One region of the Nonomuraea sp. IBHARD001 genome, then DNA from elsewhere that is predicted to be linked to it. Evidence: riboswitches for the same ligand, from Rfam matches in the RefSeq annotation. Region 1 holds a riboswitch; each other region holds the start of a gene.
The links. A riboswitch is a leader RNA that binds a small molecule or an ion and turns the genes downstream of it on or off. The one in region 1 is predicted to bind cobalamin.
Positions count from the first base shown of each region.

Region 2: another riboswitch for cobalamin. It lies ahead of ACTWNK_RS02235 (ABC transporter substrate-binding protein); the one in region 1 lies ahead of ACTWNK_RS33785 (hypothetical protein).
Region 3: another riboswitch for cobalamin. It lies ahead of cobN (cobaltochelatase subunit CobN); the one in region 1 lies ahead of ACTWNK_RS33785 (hypothetical protein).
Region 4: another riboswitch for cobalamin. It lies ahead of ACTWNK_RS28935 (ribonucleoside-diphosphate reductase subunit alpha); the one in region 1 lies ahead of ACTWNK_RS33785 (hypothetical protein).

Region 1 covers NZ_JBWBBW010000002.1:7,071,979-7,076,182, reverse strand. Annotated here, with positions in the region: gene ACTWNK_RS33795 (YndJ family transporter) at 1-286, opposite strand, end outside; gene ACTWNK_RS33790 (SDR family oxidoreductase) at 419-1,207, shown strand; gene ACTWNK_RS33785 (hypothetical protein) at 1,228-2,241, opposite strand; cobalamin riboswitch at 2,330-2,539, opposite strand; gene ACTWNK_RS33780 (hypothetical protein) at 2,551-2,925, shown strand; gene ACTWNK_RS33775 (WXG100-like domain-containing protein) at 2,922-3,860, shown strand; gene ACTWNK_RS33770 (ASCH domain-containing protein) at 3,832-4,204, opposite strand, start outside.
Region 2 covers NZ_JBWBBW010000002.1:45,795-49,998, reverse strand. Annotated here, with positions in the region: gene ACTWNK_RS02240 (FecCD family ABC transporter permease) at 1-641, opposite strand, end outside; gene ACTWNK_RS02235 (ABC transporter substrate-binding protein) at 638-1,648, opposite strand; cobalamin riboswitch at 1,801-1,996, opposite strand; gene ACTWNK_RS02230 (hypothetical protein) at 2,022-2,375, opposite strand; gene ACTWNK_RS02225 (hypothetical protein) at 2,397-2,801, opposite strand; gene ACTWNK_RS02220 (hypothetical protein) at 2,798-3,160, opposite strand; gene ACTWNK_RS02215 (oleate hydratase) at 3,051-4,204, shown strand, end outside.
Region 3 covers NZ_JBWBBW010000002.1:4,039,603-4,043,806, reverse strand. Annotated here, with positions in the region: gene ACTWNK_RS20470 (precorrin-8X methylmutase) at 1-267, opposite strand, end outside; gene cobG (precorrin-3B synthase) at 264-1,460, opposite strand; cobalamin riboswitch at 1,481-1,671, shown strand; gene cobN (cobaltochelatase subunit CobN) at 1,709-4,204, shown strand, end outside.
Region 4 covers NZ_JBWBBW010000002.1:5,876,674-5,880,877, forward strand. Annotated here, with positions in the region: gene ACTWNK_RS28935 (ribonucleoside-diphosphate reductase subunit alpha) at 1-1,942, opposite strand, end outside; cobalamin riboswitch at 2,047-2,248, opposite strand; gene ACTWNK_RS28940 (Bug family tripartite tricarboxylate transporter substrate binding protein) at 2,253-3,227, opposite strand; gene ACTWNK_RS28945 (ArsR/SmtB family transcription factor) at 3,310-3,924, opposite strand; gene ACTWNK_RS28950 (alpha/beta hydrolase family protein) at 4,006-4,204, shown strand, end outside.

The DNA.
Region 1 (4,204 bases):
GGGCGACGGCCGCGACGGCGGGAGAGGCCAGCGCGGTGGCGACGGCGAACCCGACGGCGCTCGGCGGCCACAACCGGGGCACGGCCCGCACCGCGAGCCAGAGGGCGGCCACCAGGTAGCAGCAGGCGAGCCCGGCGGCGAACGGCCCTGGCGGCAGCCACAACGAGACGGCCCCGGGCAGCGCGCCCGCCAGGAAGACCCGGGAGCGCACCCCCACGAGCCCCAGCCCGGCGGGCACGATCACGACCATGCCGAGGGTGACGATCACGGCGACGAGGGGGGACACGCGAGCCTCCTTGAACACGTTCAAAGCGACCATAACGCCCGACTTGAACGCGTTCAATCGCCTTGACGGCCGAGTGGCGAACGCCATAGCGTGCAGGGGAGATACCGACCGGTCGGTTCAGGGGAGACGCCCATGCGGGTGCGGGACAAGGTCGTCGTCGTCACAGGAGCGGCCAGCGGGATCGGCAGGGCCATGGCGCTGCGTTTCGCCGAGGAGGGCGCGGCCGGCGTGCTGGTCGCCGACCTCGACGAGAACGCCGTCGCCGAGGTCGCCGCGCTGATCGGCGACAGGGCCTTCGCGATGCGCGCCGACGTCTCGGCCGAGGCCGACGTCGTGGCCACCGTCGAGACCGCCGAGCGCCTGCTCGGCCCCATCGCCCTGTACTGCTCCAACGCCGGAGTCATCACCGGGAGCGGCCTGGAGGCCACCGACCTGGAGTGGAGCCGCACGCTGGCGGTCAACACGCTCGCCCACGTGCACGCCGCCCGCGCCGTCGTCCCGCTCATGGCCGGGCGCGGCGAGGGCTACCTGCTCAACACCTGCTCGGCCGCGGGCCTCATCAGCTGCCCCGGCGACGCGCCCTACGCGGTGAGCAAGGCGGCGGCCATCGCGTTCGCCGAGTGGGTGGCCATCCACTACGGCGACCAGGGCGTCAAGGTCAGCGTGCTGTGCCCGCAGGGCGTGCGCACCGCGATGCTCGACGCCGACGAGGCGGGCGAGAGCCTCACGGCCAGGGCGGTGCGCGCGTCGGGAGCCGTACTCGAGCCCGCCGAGGTGGCAGCCGCCGTGATCGACGGGCTCGACGCCGAGAGGTTCCACATCTTCCCGCACCCCGAGGTGGCCGCCTTCGTCCGGCGCAAGGCCGACGACTACGACCGCTGGCTGTCGGGCATGACCAGATTCGTCACCTCACTCCGCTGAGTGTCCGGGACGCCGAGCACCTACGACAGCGCCCTGCCGATCGCGACCACCTCGGCCACCTTGCGCCCGGCGAACCCGTGCCCGGCGTCGGGCGGCGCGTGCGTCAGCGAGCACGACGTGCTCACCACCAGCTCACCCACGAGCCCGAGCAACGTCGCACACGTGGCCAGCGCCCGCCCCTGCCCGCCTCCCAGCTCCCCGCGCCCGTCCACCACCCCCGCCACCACCGTCTTGTACGGCAGGCCACCCACCGAAGCGACCGCCTCCAGATTGCCCGGCCCCGCCACGAAGTCCAGCGCGATGGCCTCGACCTTGGAGGCGGCCAGCACCCCCAGCGCCTCGCCGATCTGCCCGAACGAGGTCGCCACCAGCAGCCTCGGCCTGTTGCTCAGCTCGCCGAGCCGCTCGTAGACCCGGCGCAGCGCCCTGAGCTCACCCGTCGTGCGCTCGACGGCCAGGGCGGGCTCGTCGAGCTGCACCTCGCGCACGCCCGCCGTGGCCAGCCGCTCCAGCAGTTCGGCATAGCGCTCGACCAGGTCGTCGAGCAGGTCGAGCGGCGGGAAACCGGGGATGCTCGGCCTGGCCGACAGCAGGAAGGTGAGCGGCCCGACGAAGACCGGCCTGACCGCGACGCCCAGTCTGACGGCTTCGCCGTACTCGGCTACCGGGGGTTGCCAGCGCAGGGTGAGGCGGGTGCCGGGGCCGACCTCGGGGGCCAGGTAGTGGCGGCCGATGCCGAACCACGGGGCCAGACGCAGGTGCGAGCGCCTGCCGGGGCGCTCACCTTCGGCCACCAGGCCGAAGGTGAGCGCCGCCTCCAGCATCGGGTCGTGTGCGGCGGGCGGTGCGGAGGGCACATCGGTCAGTCCGGCGTCGCGCAGGCCGGCCCAGGTGCGCTCGCGCAGCCTGACCTTCGCCTCGGCCAGCGCCAGGTCGTCGATGGCGCCGCCGCCGTGTGCCGCGCTCGCCCTGGCGAACTCGTCGTCGGGGTCGATTCCCGGATGGCCGAGGATCGTGGTGCGCTGCTGTCTCATGGGGTCCTTCCCTCGCGGAACCCGCCTTGCGGGCATGCCGAGGGTGGCCCCCGGCCCTCCCGCGAGGCCATGGCGTGACCGCGCGCCAGACGGCACGCGGGCGATGGCAGGTGTTCGGACTCGTGGGCGTCGTGCTCGTGCCTACTGGCCGTCGCTTCCCAGGCCGGGGTGGCCCAGTGCTACGTGACGGCGTTCGTTCCCACTCACCGCTGCGGGGCAGTCCCGGACTCGCACCGGGTTCCCTCTTGCGTCGATCATCTTTGACAGGATGATCGAACCAGTCGCAAGGCGATGATAGAGGAGACGGTCATGACAGATCACGTGCCCCAAGGGGTGGACACCAGTTCGGCCGTCGAACTGGCCATGTCGCCCGAGGGCTTACGCCAGAACGTCGAGCGGCTCTTCGACATGGAGAGCGAGGACCTGATCGCGGACCTGCGTGCGGCGTTGCTGATGTTCGGCGAGGTGGGGGAGTTCTTCGGCAACGACAAGGCGGGACAGGCGTTCGCCAGGGGCGGCGAGGGCGCGCCCGGCTACCTGCAGATGATGGACAGGCTCGTCACCGAGACGACGGCGCTGGCGAACGCCTACGACGGCATCGCCGCCCGGCTGGGCCTGATGGCGGCCAATGTCGAGGTCGCCGAGTGGAACAACGTCCGTGGCCTGGGGGAGTACCTCGCATGATGGCGAAACTGCCGCGCGGCCTGTTCGCCGCCGTCGGAGGGGCGGGGCTGGCCGGGTTCCTGATCTACGACCTGATCGAGCACTGGCCCGAAGGCGACCCCGAAGGCGCCAGGCGGGCCGCCGCGCTGTGGCGTGCGCTGGGCAAACGGCTTGAGGCCTCGGCCCGGATGGGCACGGTGGCCGCCCGGGTCTGGCAGGAGCACCCCAGCGCGGGCAGCGAGGCGTTCAGGAAGGCCTGGCAGAGCGGGGTCACCACCTCATCGGGCCAGACCTTCTCGGTCGACGGTGTGGCGCTGGAGTTCGCACGGCGGGCCGAAGGCATGGCGCTGGCCTGCGAGGCCTATGCCGACAGCGTCGAGAAGGAGCGCGAGGCGAAGCTGGCCGTCACGGCGGTGGCGATGGCGCAACTGGCGTTCGCCGCGGCCTGGCCGTGGGTCGGCGGGCCGGGCGCGTCGATGATCGCGCTGATCGGGCGCAGGATCTGGCTGCGCGCCCAGCTCAAGGTGATCACCGACCTGTTCCTGCGGGTCACGACCGCCAAGATGCGCCAGGTCATGGCCAGTTATGTGGCGGGCAGCGCGTTCTTCGCACTCGGCGACCTCGCGCTCGCCTCCACCATCAAGCCGCTCATGGGCCAGCCGCTCGGCTCGCCCGGCACCGTGGCCAAGAACACCGCCTTCGACTTCGCCGCCTGCCTGGTCTTCTTCGGCGTCGGCGACCTGACCAAGCTGGGTCCGATGCGCAGGGTCTTCAAGGACACCGACGCCGGCGACTTCGCCTCCTTCTACGTCGGGTCGAGCGCCTACTCCGTCACCTACGACCTGATCAGCGGCGGCGACCCCGGGCTTTCGTACCAGCAGATGATCACGAAGCTGATGGTCGGCATCGCCCAGCGCGGCAAGACGCCTACGTGGCAGACGCCGCCGCCACCCTGAACCAGAGGCAGACGACCTGGTCGTCGTCCTGGACGGCGTGGCCCATGTGCTCGCGCCAGTACCTCGTGTGCGCCTCGGCCCAGTGCTGGACCGAGGTGAACCCTTCGCCCTCGGCGTCGGCGAACTCCCAGGTCACCTCGCGCATGGGGACGACCTCGACCCTGGTCACCTCGACCTCGGTCAGCCGCGCGCCCGAGCCGTCGACGAGCACCAGCCGCTCGCCGACGTGTTCGAGAGGCTCGGACTCGGCCTCGTAGTCCAGGGCGAGCAGCCCGGCGGTCGCCTGTTTCGCGCCCGCGAGCACCAGGGCGTTGAGTTCGTCCTGCAACTCGCCGGGCGAGCCG
Region 2 (4,204 bases), 7.0 Mb from region 1:
ATCCAGACCAGCTCCCAGGTCGTGCCCGCGAGCCCGCCCAGCATCCAGCGCAGTGCCGAGTCGGACTTGTGTGGATCGCCGGATGTGATGATCAGATAGCTGGCCACGGCCGAAAGCACCTCGGCGGTGGCGACTCCCGCCAGCACCAGCCGCACGGTGGTCATCCGCCCTCCGGCCCGCGCGAGGAAGTACACCGCGACCAGTGCGCCCAGCGCCCCCGCGAACGCCGCGACCGGCAGCGAGAACGCCCCCAGCACGGTGACGCCCGACACCATGACCACGACCGCCCCCACCGAAGCCCCGGAGGAGACGCCGAGCAGCATCGGATCGGCCAGCGGATTGCGGACGAGCGCCTGCAGGGCCATCCCGCACACCGACAGCCCCGCGCCCACGACCCCGCACAGCAGGATCCTGGGCACGCGCACGTCCATCACGATCGTCTCCCTGACCGCCGTCCACACCGGCTCGACCAGCGCCGGATGCACGCGGTGCAGCACGATCGCCCACACCTCGCCGAACGGCACGCCGACCGACCCGACCGCGACGCCCGCCGTACCCGCGAGCACCAGCACCCCACCGAGCACCACCAGCACGACCGGGTACGGCAGGCGCGCGGCGCGTGCCGTGACGAGCTTGGTCACGCGAACCGATCCGGGTGGATCTGCGTGGCCAGCGAGCGCACGGCCTCGGGCACGCGCACGCCGAGCACCGCCGACGACAACGGCAGGACCGCGAACCGCTTGTTCTTGATCGCGGGCACGTCCTTGAGCGCCGGGTTGGCCAGCAGGAACTCCTTCTTCTTGGCCACGGGCTGGTCGCCGTAGTCGTAGATGACGATCACGTCGGGCGAGCGGTCGGCGACCTGCTCGAAGGAGACGTCGGCCCAGGTCTTGTTCACGTCGGCGAAGATGTTGCCCGCCCCGGCCAGCTTGATCATCTCGTTGCCGATTCCCGCGCCGCCCGCGGTGAAGGCGGTCTTCTCGCCGCTGTCGTAGACGAACACCTTCAGCGGGTCGACGCCGTCGAGCTTGGCCTTCACCCCGTCGAGCACCGTGCGCATCAGCACGACCTGCTCGTCGGCGCGCTCGGGCACGGCGAAGATCTTGCCGATCGTGCGGATCTCCTCCTCGATCAGCGCCGCGTTCACCGGGCCTTCGGGGCACTGCTCGAGGTTGACGTAGGAGGGGATCCCGGCCTTGGTCAGCGCCTCACGGCTGCGGCCGGACTTCTCGTCGAACCCGCTGGCGAACCCCGCGTACACGAAGTCGGGCTCGGCCGACAGCAGCACCTCGTAGGAGGGGTACTCCTTGGCCAGCACCTTGATGCCCTGGTACGCGCTCGCGAACTCAGGAAGGACCTTGTCGTCGAGGTAGGCCGTACCGACCATCGACTTGGCCAGGCCGAGGGCGAGCATGATCTCGGTCGCGTGCTGGTTGAGCGTCACCGCGCGCTGCGGCGGACGCTGGAAGGTACTGCTCACGCCGCAGTTGGTGATCGTCAGCGGGAACCCGGCGAGCGCCGAGGGCGCGGCGGCCGTGGGGGGCGTGGGAGGCGTGGCGCTGGTCTGGCCGGTGGCGCCGCAGGCGGAGGCCAGCATGGCTGTGACGATCAGGGGGATGGCAAGGAGCGAGCGTCGGCTCGTCGTCATGACGGGTCCTTTCACTCACGGGCGAGCCCGTAGAGCGGGGGCGATGAGCCGGATCATCGAAGAAGGGACCCGTGACGCGGACAGCCCGAAGGACCTCATGCCAGTCGGCACGGCGACCACCGTTCCTCTCTTGGGGAGATCCGCCCCAATTTCTGTGAGGAGGCGACCGCGTGAGTCTCCTGGCTCTCGGGTCTGGGCTCGTCCCGGCCTTCCCACCCGTATGGGCAGTGGCTCGTTCGGGATCCGCTCGCCGATCACAGTGGCGGGACCGCACCGGATTCACACCGGTTTCCTCGTTCCGCCGTCGCCTACGCCGCCCATGCTCGCACAAAGCCCAGCAAAACCATGCGCCACCCCCTGCTGCGCCCCACCTTCACCAGCTCTCCCGCCACCAGTGCCAGTCGCCCCGCTCATGCACGATCATGAGCCCCGCCGCCGGATCCGCGTTGTTCACCGGCTCCTCACCGCCCGGCCGCCACAGATAGCCCGAAGGCTCATACGCGTGGCCGTGGCTCTCCACGAAGAGCACCTGCCCGTCCTCTCTGTAGACGTGGTCGAACATGATCTCCCCGATCCGCACCGGCCCCTTGATCTCCGCCCCCTCCTTCCGCAGGCTCATCGCGGCCTTCTCCATCTCCCCCATCGACCTCTCGAACCGCCCGAAGTACCACCCACACCCCTGCACCAACACCGCCAGCACCACACCCACCACGACCAGCTTCCGCACGATGCTCCCCCGCTTCCGCGTCTAGTAGCAGCGCCAATCGCCGTCCCAGTCGTGCGAGTCGTACGCCTCGACGATGACGCGTCCGCCCTTGTCCTGGGGTTCGAAGTACAGGGAGATCGTCGCCTTGCTCTCGACTCCGGCGACCGTCACTCCTTCGTAGTGGCGTTGGATCTCCTGCGGGGTCAGCCCGGTCCGCATGGTGATCCGCACGCGGTAGTCGCAGGAGCTACCGCTGCCGCCGACCAGGTTCTTGCCGAAGACCGCGTCGCCCTCCCGGTAGAAGTGGTCCTGCGTCTGCGGAGGCCGGGGACGGTCGTGGAAACGCTGGTAGAAGTCATCCAGCCGCCCGTCGTCCCGCCAGACCGGCACCAACACCGCCAGCCCCAGCCCGAGAATCGGCAGCAGCGCCAGCCATCTCGCCTTCACGCGACCGCCTCGCCAGCCATCTCGCGCAGGCTCCTGCGCAACACCTCCACCGCCTCGCCGTCGACCCGCAGCTCCACCCAGACGCTCTCCCGCACCCCCAGGTCCTCCGCCGCCTCCGGCGTGAACCCCAGCCGTACCCCACCGTCCTCGAACGCGACACCCGTCAGCCCGCCGTACGTCGTGCGCTGGTCCTCTCGGACGATGCAGTAGGTGTTCATGTCCCCTTCGTCCGGGTCGTCGGGCGATGGCATGAAGATCAATGCGACGCCGTCCCCGTCCTCGAACTCCGCGATCCCGAGCACGTCCTCGTCCCGCCCGACCACGCGCGCCACCATGCTCCCCAGCGGCTCATATGTCATCCGAAACACTCCTCCACGAAGCAGACGAAAGGACACTCCGCCCCTGTGTGAGTCCATACGCCCACGGGCAGGAAGATCACGTACACGGTGGGTGATCGGGGGCGGAATGTACTACAGCAGTGGGAACTATGAGGCTTTTGCGCGGCCGCGTAAACCGGAAGGTGTGGACGGGAAGACGGCGTGGTTCGTGGGGGCGGGGCTGGCGTCGCTGGCGGGGGCGGCGTTCCTCGTCCGGGACGGCGGGATGGCCGGGGAGCGGATCACCGTACTGGAGCGGCTGCGGCTGCCGGGCGGAGCGCTGGACGGGATCAAGGAGCCGGAGAAGGGGTTCGTGGTCAGGGGCGGGCGCGAGATGGAGAACCATTTCGAATGCCTCTGGGACCTGTTCAGGTCGATTCCCTCGCTGGAGATCGAGGGCGCGAGTGTGCTCGACGAGTTCTACTGGCTGAACAAGGACGACCCGAACTTCTCCCTCCAGCGCGTCACCGAGAAACAGGGCCAGGACGCCCACACCAACGGCCTGTTCGCCCTCAACGACAAAGCGCAGAAGAACCTCGTCAAGGTATTCCTCGCCACCCGCGAGGAAATGGAGGACAAGCGCATCGACGAGGTGTTCGGCGAGGACTTCCTGAGCAGTACGTTCTGGCTGTACTGGCGCACGATGTTCGCCTTCGAGCAATGGCATTCGGCGCTGGAGATGAAGCTCTACCTGCATCGCTTCATCCATCACATCGGCGGCCTGCCGGACTTCTCGGCGCTGAAGTTCACCAAGTACAACCAGTACGAGTCGCTGGTGCTGCCGCTCTACACCTGGCTGCTCGACCAGGGTGTGGTGTTCCATTTCAGCACCGAGGTGACCGACGTCGACTTCACCTTCCGCGGCAACAGCAAGCAGGCCTCGCACCTGCACTGGAAGCGCGACGGCGAACCGGGAGGCGTCGACCTCGGCCCGGACGACCTGCTGTTCATGACGATCGGCTCACTGACCGAGAACTCCGACAACGGCGACCAGCACACGCCCGCGCGCCTGAACGAGGGCCCGGC
Region 3 (4,204 bases), 3.0 Mb from region 1:
CGGCAGCCTGCGACGGGTGACGCCGGAGGCCACCATGGTCGCGTCGCACAGCACCGGCGCGCCGGCCAGCAGCGCCGTACGGGCCGAGGCGACCACGCGCGGGCTGTGGCCGATGTCGGCGGGCAGATCGGTCATGCCGCACGCGTGGATCATGCGCACGGCGACCCTGGCGACGTCGGCGGGCAGGCCCGACAGGTCGGCCTCGGCCCTGATGGTGGCGAAGGACTGCCGGTAGATCTCCGCGCCGTCGCGGATGTAGTCGCTCACATGTCCCCTGCGTGCTGTGTACGGTAGCCGTCCGCTGTGGCGACGAAGTCGGCCGCTGTCTCGCGTGGCCGTCCGCAACGTCGCTCGCATCCCGACCAGTGCACGGGGAGATTAGCGCCCTTTGCCGGACCCGGCGGCATCACCCCCTGCCCTGCCGCCCAGCGCTCGGCGTCGGCCCGTACGTCGGCGAGCGACTTGGCGCATCCCGGGAGCCCGGTGCACGCGCTCACCCCGGCCAGCGGATGCGCCGCATCGGTGATCAGCCCGGCCGCCGCCAGTTCCCCGATCAGCTCCGCCGCACGCCCCGCCTCCTGGTCGGGCACGACGACCGTACGCCACGGGGTGACGATCAGCCCTCCGGCCTGCGCGGACACGGCCGCCAGCAGCTCGGCCCGCGCCGCCGTCAGCCGCCCCAGAGGCGCACCGGCCACCACCGCCACCCGTCCGTCGGGCTGGACGACGCCTCCGACGGCTGGCGGCGTCCCGTCCCCTCCGGGCGCCCGGCCCACCCCCGCGACGCCGCCCAGCCGTACGGCGCAGCGCGAGGGGCCCTCCTGCAGCTCGGCCAGCCGCCAGGCCGCCGAGCCCTGCGCCTCGCGCTCGTCGAGGAAGGCGTGCGCCGCCGCGACCAGCACGGAGGGCACGAGGGCGGCGGGCGCCCGCAGGCCGCTGTCGGCCCCGGCCAGCAGGACGGCCGCCTCGTCCGCCGCGACGGCCACGGCCGTGACGTCGGCACGCAACGCCCGCACGTCGCCCGAACCGTCGTCCAGCGCGAACAGGAACCGCCCGGGCAGCGAGGCCAGCCGAGGCGTCGAGCACACCCGCTCGTCCAGCTCACGCACCGCCTCCCGCACATCCAGCAGGGTGTGCGAGGAGCGCCCGCTCAGCGGCGAGGCGACGATGTTGCGCACGCGCTCGTGGGTGGCCGAAGGCAGCAGTCCGGCCCGGGCGAGCAGGCCGGCCAGCAGCGGAAGGCCGGTCGCGTCCAGCCCTCTGACCTGGATGTTGCCCCGTGAGGTGAGTTCGAGCACGCCGGAGCCGAGCCGGGCGGCGCCGTCCGCGAGGTCGTGCAGCCCGCTCGCGGTGATCGCGCCTCCCGGCAGCCGTACGCGGGCCAGCAGGCCGTCGGCGGCGGCGTGCGCCGACAGCGCACCGGGACAGGCGTCACGTCGTGATCGTCCGGTTTCAGCCACGTTGAGGATGGTAACGCCAGTTTTCTGGGCCGGATCTGTGTGCCATGCTGAGCGCAGGCGACGGCGCAGAAGGAAGCCGGTGAGAAACCGGCGCGGTCCCGCCACTGTAACCGGGGAGCAAGCCCCACCGCAGGCCACGGTCCGGCGACGGACGGGAAGGCCAGGGGTGAGCGCCGATCCGGGAGCCAGGAGACTTCTGCCGTCGTGACACCCACGACCGGGGCGCGGACCCCGAGGGAGGACCTTTCGTGCGTCCCGAGCACCCCACCGTCCTGCTGCTTTCCACCTCGGACACCGACCTGCTGAGCGCACGCGCCAGCGCCGCCGCCTACCGGCTGGGCAACCCGGCCAGGCTCACGGCCGACGACCTGCCGCCCCTGCTCGACGGCGTCGATCTGGTGGTCGTGCGCATCCTCGGCGGCAGGAGAGCCTGGGAGGACGGGCTCGACGCCCTGCTCGCGGGCCCCAGGCCGGTCGTGGTGCTCGGCGGCGAGCAGGCGCCGGACGCCGAGCTCATGGAGCTGTCCACGGTGAGCGGCGGTGTCTGCGCCGAGGCGCACGCCTATCTCGCGCACGGCGGACCGGCCAACCTGGGCGAGCTGCACGCCTTCCTGTCCGACACCGTGCTGCTGACCGGGCACGGTTTCGCCGCCCCCGAGCCCACCCCCTCATGGGGACCGCTGCCGCGCACCGCCGCCGCGACCGACGGCCCCGTCATCGGCGTCCTGTACTACCGCGCGCACCACGTGGCCGGGAACACCGCCTTCGTCGAGACGCTCTGCCAGGCCGTCGAGGCCTCAGGCGGGCGGGCGCTGCCGGTGTTCTGCTCCTCGCTGCGGACGGCCGAGCCCGAGCTGCTGGAGGTGCTGCGCCAGGCCGACGCCCTGGTGGTGACCGTCCTGGCCGCCGGAGGGTCCAAGCCCGCCTCGGCCGGAGCCGGGGGCGACGACGCCGCCTGGGACGTGGGCGCGCTCGCCGGGCTCGACGTGCCGATCCTGCAAGGCCTGTGCCTGACGACCAGCCGCGAGGCGTGGGAGGCCAACGACGACGGCCTGTCCCCGCTGGACGCCGCCTCGCAGGTGGCCATCCCCGAGTTCGACGGGCGCATCATCACCGTGCCCTTCTCCTTCAAGGAGATCGACGAGGACGGGCTGACCGTCTACGTGGCCGACGAGGAGCGCGCCGCCAGGGTCGCGGGCATCGCCGTACGGCACGGGCTGCTGCGGCACGTGGCTCCCGGCGACAAGCGGATCGCGGTGATGCTGTCGGCCTACCCGACCAAGCACTCCAGGATCGGCAACGCGGTCGGGCTGGACACCCCGGCCAGTGTGGTCAAGCTGCTGGCCGTGCTCCAGCAGGAGGGCTACGACCTGGGCGAGGGCTTCCCCGGCGTGGCGGACGCCGACGGCGACGCGCTGATCCACGCGCTGATCGCGGCGGGCGGCCAGGACGCCGACTGGCTGACCGAGGAGCAGCTCGCGGGCAATCCCGTGCGCATCCCCGGCGCCCGCTACGCCGAGTACTTCGGCACGCTGCCCGCCGCGCTGCGCGAAGGCGTCGAGGAGCACTGGGGCCCCGCGCCCGGCGAGCTGTTCACGCACGAGGGCGACATCGTGCTCGCGGCGCTGCGCGCGGGCAACGTCGTGGTCATGGTGCAGCCGCCGCGCGGTTTCGGCGAGAACCCGATCGCCATCTACCACGACCCGGACCTGCCGCCCAGCCATCACTACCTGGCCGCCTACCGCTGGCTGGCCGACGACTTCGGCGCGCACGCCGTCGTGCACGTCGGCAAGCACGGCAACCTGGAGTGGCTGCCGGGCAAGTCGGCGGGCCTGTCGGCCGCCTGCGGGCCGGACGCCGCGCTCGGGGACGTGCCGCTGATCTACCCCTTCCTGGTCAACGACCCCGGCGAGGGCACCCAGGCCAAGCGCAGGGCGCACGCGGTGCTCGTCGACCACATGGTGCCGCCGATGGCCCGCGCCGAGACCTACGGCGACATCGCCCGCCTGGAGCAGCTGCTGGACGAGCACGCCTCGATCGCGGCGATGGACCCGGCCAAGCTGCCCGCGATCAGGGCGCAGATCTGGACGCTCATCCAGGCGGCCAAGCTCGACCACGACCTCGGGCTGGCCGACCGGCCGCACGACACCGAGTTCGACGACTTCCTGCTGCACGTCGACGGCTGGCTGTGCGAGGTGAAGGACGCCCAGATCCGCGACGGCCTGCACGTGCTGGGCGCGGCCCCGCAGGGCGCCACTCGGGTCGACCTGGTGCTGGCGATGCTGCGGGCCAGGCAGATGTGGGCCGGTCAGGAGTCGCTGCCCGGACTGCGCGAGGCGCTCGGCCTGGCCGAGGACGGCTCGGCCGGGCGGGTGAGCGTCGACGAGGCCGAGGCGAAGGCCCGTGCGCTCGTCCAGGCCATGGAGGACTCCGGCTGGTCGAAGGCCGCCTCCGGCGAGGTCACCGCGCGGGTGCTCGGCGGGCCCGACGCGCTGGTGACGAGCATCCTGGAGTTCGCCTCGGCCGAGGTCGTGCCCAGGCTGGCCCGCACGACCGACGAGCTCACCCATCTGACCCACGCGCTGGCCGGAGGCTACGTGCCCGCCGGGCCGAGCGGCTCGCCGCTGCGCGGGCTGATCAACGTGCTGCCGACCGGCCGCAACTTCTACTCCGTCGACCCGAGGGCCGTGCCCAGCCGCCTGGCGTGGGAGACCGGCCAGGCGATGGCCGACTCGCTGCTGGCA
Region 4 (4,204 bases), 1.2 Mb from region 1:
TGTACGGCTGGCGGGCGGCGGCCAGGTCGATCAGCGCCTTCTGCGGCAGCTCCCACGCCGTGCGGTAGAGCACCTTCAGATCGGCCGGGATCCCGGCGACGTCCTGGACGGAGCCGTCGGCCCGCTTGAGCGCGTCGCGCATCTCCTGCGTCCACAGCCCGAGGCGCTGCAGGTCCTGCACCAGATAGCGGTTGACCTGGAGGAACTCACCGGACAGCGTCTCGCGCTTGAACACGTTGGACACCTGGGGCTCGATGCACTCGTAGCACCCGGCGATGGAGGCGATCGTCGCGGTCGGCGCGATGGCGATCATCAGCGAGTTGCGCAGCCCGTTCTCGGCCACCTTGGCGCGCAGCGCCTCCCACGCCGCCGAGTCCGCCGCGCCGTAGTGGTCGGCGTGCAGCACACCGCGCGCGGCCCTGGTGTCGTCGTAGGAAGGGTGACGCCCGCGCTCGACGGCCAGGTCGGCCGAGGTGTCGTAGGCGGCCAGCGCGATCTCCTCGGCGATCCGCGTGGACAGCGCGCGCGCCTCCGCCGAGTCGAACGGCAGGCGCAGGCCGAAGAACACATCCGCCAGGCCCATCACGCCGAGCCCGATCGGCCGCCACTTGTGGTTGGCGCTCTCGGCCTCGGGCGTCGGGTAGAAGCCCAGGTCGATGGTCTTGTCCAGGAAGCGCACCGCGGTCCGCACGGTGGCGCGCAGGCGCGGCCAGTCCATGCTGTCGCCCGACAGGTGCGCGGCCAGGTTGACCGAGCCGAGGTTGCACACGGCCGTCTCGCCGTCGCTCGTCACCTCCAGGATCTCGGTGCAGAGATTGGACAGGTGGATGACGTTCTCCGGCAGCGCCGTCTGGTTGGAGGTGCGGTTGGAGGCGTCCTTGAAGGTCATCCAGCCGTTGCCCGTCTGGGCCAGCGTGCGCATCATCCGGCCGTACAGCGTGCGCGCCGGGGTCGTGCGCGACGCCAGGCCCCGCGCCTCGGCGGCACGGTAGGCGGCGTCGAACTCCTCGCCCCACAGGTCGACCAGCTCGGGCACCTCCTTGGGGTCGAACAGCGACCACTCCTGGTCGGCCTCGACCCTGCGCATGAACTCGTCGGGGATCCAGTTGGCCAGATTCAGATTGTGCGTACGGCGGGCCTCCTCGCCGGTGTTGTCGCGCAGTTCGAGGAACTCCTCGATGTCGGCGTGCCAGGACTCCAGGTAGACGCAGGCCGCGCCCTTGCGCCTGCCGCCCTGGTTGACGGCGGCCACGGAGGAGTCGAGTGTGCGCAGCCAGGGGACGATGCCGTTGGAGTGCCCGTTGGTGCCCTTGATCAGCGAACCCCGGGAGCGGACCCTGCTCCACGCGATGCCGATGCCCCCGGCGTACTTAGAGAGCCTGGCGACCTGGCCGTAGCGGTCGTAGATGCCTTCCAGCTCGTCCCGGGGCGAGTCGAGCAGGAAGCACGAGGACAGCTGCGGGCGGCGCGAGCCGGAGTTGAACAGGGTGGGCGAGCTGGGCAGGTACGACAGCGTCGACATCAGCGCGTAGAGCTCGGCCGCCTCGGCGACGGTGGCCGACAGGCCGCAGGCCACCCGCAGGAAGAAGTGCTGGGGGCGCTCCAGCACGGCCCGCGTCTCGGGATGGCGCAGCAGGTAGCGGTCGTAGACCGTGCGCAGGCCGAAGTACTCGAATCTGGCGTCGGCCCCGGTGTCGACGAGCGCGTCGAGCTCGGCGGCGTGCAGGGCGACGAACTCGGCGAGTGAGTCCTGCAGCAGGCCCTCGGCATGACAGGCAGCGACGGAGTCGGAGAAGGAGCGCACACCGTGCGCGGCGCTCTCGTCGGCGATCTCCTCGGCCAGCAGCGCGGCGGCGATCCTGGAGTTCTGCGGGTCGGTGATGACCCTGGCCGCCGCCTCTTCGATGGCCAGCCTGCGGTCGGCCTCAACGATCTGTGTCACGTGCTCTCTCCTCGCGAGCTCTTCCCCCGGCAGGGCACGCGAGAGCATGACGGCATGGATCCACCCCGGCCGTCACCGCCCGCGGACCCTCCCTCGAGGCCCTGGACATTCATCGATCGCCGGCAGGTCTTCGGACTCGCGGGCATGGTGCCTCGGCCTACTGGCCGTCGCTTCCCGGAGAGTCGCCTCTCCAGTGCTTGATGACGGCGGTCGTTCCCGCTCACCGCTGCGGGGCAGTCTCAGATTCGCACTGAGTTCCCTATTGCTCCGCCCCTGCCGGGGCGAACCAGCGACGAGCAGGATCCTACATCTAGTGGCCGTTCCCGCAACTACCCCAACAAGTTGTGTCGGGCGTGTTGAGAAGTCCGAGATCGCGCAACACCGCGCGCAGCCTGTCCGTCTCGGTGCCGAGCCAGGCGGCGAAGTCGTCGCCGCTGAGCGTGATCGGCGTCAGGCCGCCGTCGGCGCAGGCCGTGCGCCAGGGGTCGGAGCCGGTGACACTGTCGCACATCGCGACGGCGTCGTCACGTTCGGTCTCGCTCATGCCCGCCGGGCCGAGCAGGGCGCACCAGTCGGCGAAGTCCAGGCGCACCCCGCACTCGTGCAGGGTGGGGGCGTCGATGCCGGGCAGGCGCTCGGACGAGGATACGGCCAGCGCCCGCACCTTGCCCTTGTCGATGCGCGTGCGCCACTCGCCGACGCCGCCGCAGGCGACTCCGGCCTGGCCGCCGAGCAGGGCGGCGACGACCTCGCCGGTGCCCGGGTAGCCCGCATAGTCGAGCAGGCGGGCATCGGCGCCGACCCCCTGGGCGAGCAGCCCGAACAGCAGGTGGTCGGCCCCGGCCTGCGGCCCTCCGGCCAGCAGCACCCGCCCGGGGTCGGCACGCAGGTGCGAGGCCAGGTCGTCGAACGTGGCCAGCCGCGAGTTGGCGGGCACGACCAGCACCTCGGGTTCGCCGACTAGCCTGGCGATGGGCGTGCTGACGTCCAGGATCGAGCGACCGGAGTTGATCTCGGCGGCGGTCAGCGCGGGCAGCCCGCTGACGGCCAGCTTGGTGGCGGCGTCACGCGCGGCGAACGCGGAGGCGACCGGCGGCAGGTGCCCGGTCCTGCGCATGGCACGGGTGAAGGCGTAGGCGACCGAGCCGAGCTCCTGCTCGCCGGGCACGACGGCGAACTGCCCGAGCGCACGCGTCGCGGGAGCGCCCGCACTGCTCGCGGTGGCGCACCCGCTCGCACACGCGGCCAGTCCCAGACCGAGCGCGAAAAACTGCCGACGGCGCATGGGTGCCCCTCCCCCGAAGTTCCCCCTATACGAGAGGTTATCGACATGTCACTACGTGTCACATATCGGGGGTCTTATTAGCTCATAGGTCGTCGGCTGGCAGTCCGAAAAGCCGGATGTACAGGGGTCTGGCGTCCTCGGTGGCGTTCTCGGCCAAGCGCTTGTGCTTGTAGAGCAGCTCGATGTACTCGTCGAAGAAGGCGGCGAACCCCTCCCTCGTCATCCGGGCCGACCCGCGCGAGAACTTCGCCCAGTCCGGGTCGCGCCGGTAGGCCTCGGGGAAGGCGTCGAGCAGGGCGCGGTCCTCCTCGTAGGACACGCGCTGGAACTCGGCGAGCACCGCCCGGTCCCGCTCGGGCACCTCGTCCGGCGTGGGCAGGCGCACATTGTGGCCCGGCTCGACCTGGCGCCACCAGCGCTCCCTGCCGGTGGACAGCTCCGGGATCTCCTCGATGAAGCCGTGCTTCTCCAACTGCCGCAGGTGGTAGCTGGTCGTGCCGGTCTTGGCCTGGAGGATCTCGCCCAGCGTGGTGGAGGTGGCGGGGCCGTGCACGCCGAGGTGGCGCAGCATCGCCCTGCGCATGGGATGGGCCAGGGCCTTGAGCCTGCCGGGATCGCTCAGCGTCAGCGTCGTCAGGGTCGGCGACATCGAGGGCGGCGGTATCAGGGGCGGCGTCAGGGGCGGCTCATCCTTCATGAGGAGCATCCTATCCACCTGCCGAACGAGTTCTGCAGAGACTTGTTTGCCGAGAGTTCTCTGCAGACTATTGTCGGTCATATGAGAAGAATCCTCCTCCTGGCCGTCCTCTGCGCCGGCCTTCTCGCCGCTCCCGCCGCCTCCGCCTCGGGCGTGCCGCCCGCCGTACCCTCCGATCTGCGGGCGAGCGAGGTCGCCTTCGCCGGGGCCGGTGGGGTCGCCCTGCACGGCACCGTGCTGCGTCCCGCCTCGGCCGAAGGGCGGCTGCCCGGTCTGGTGC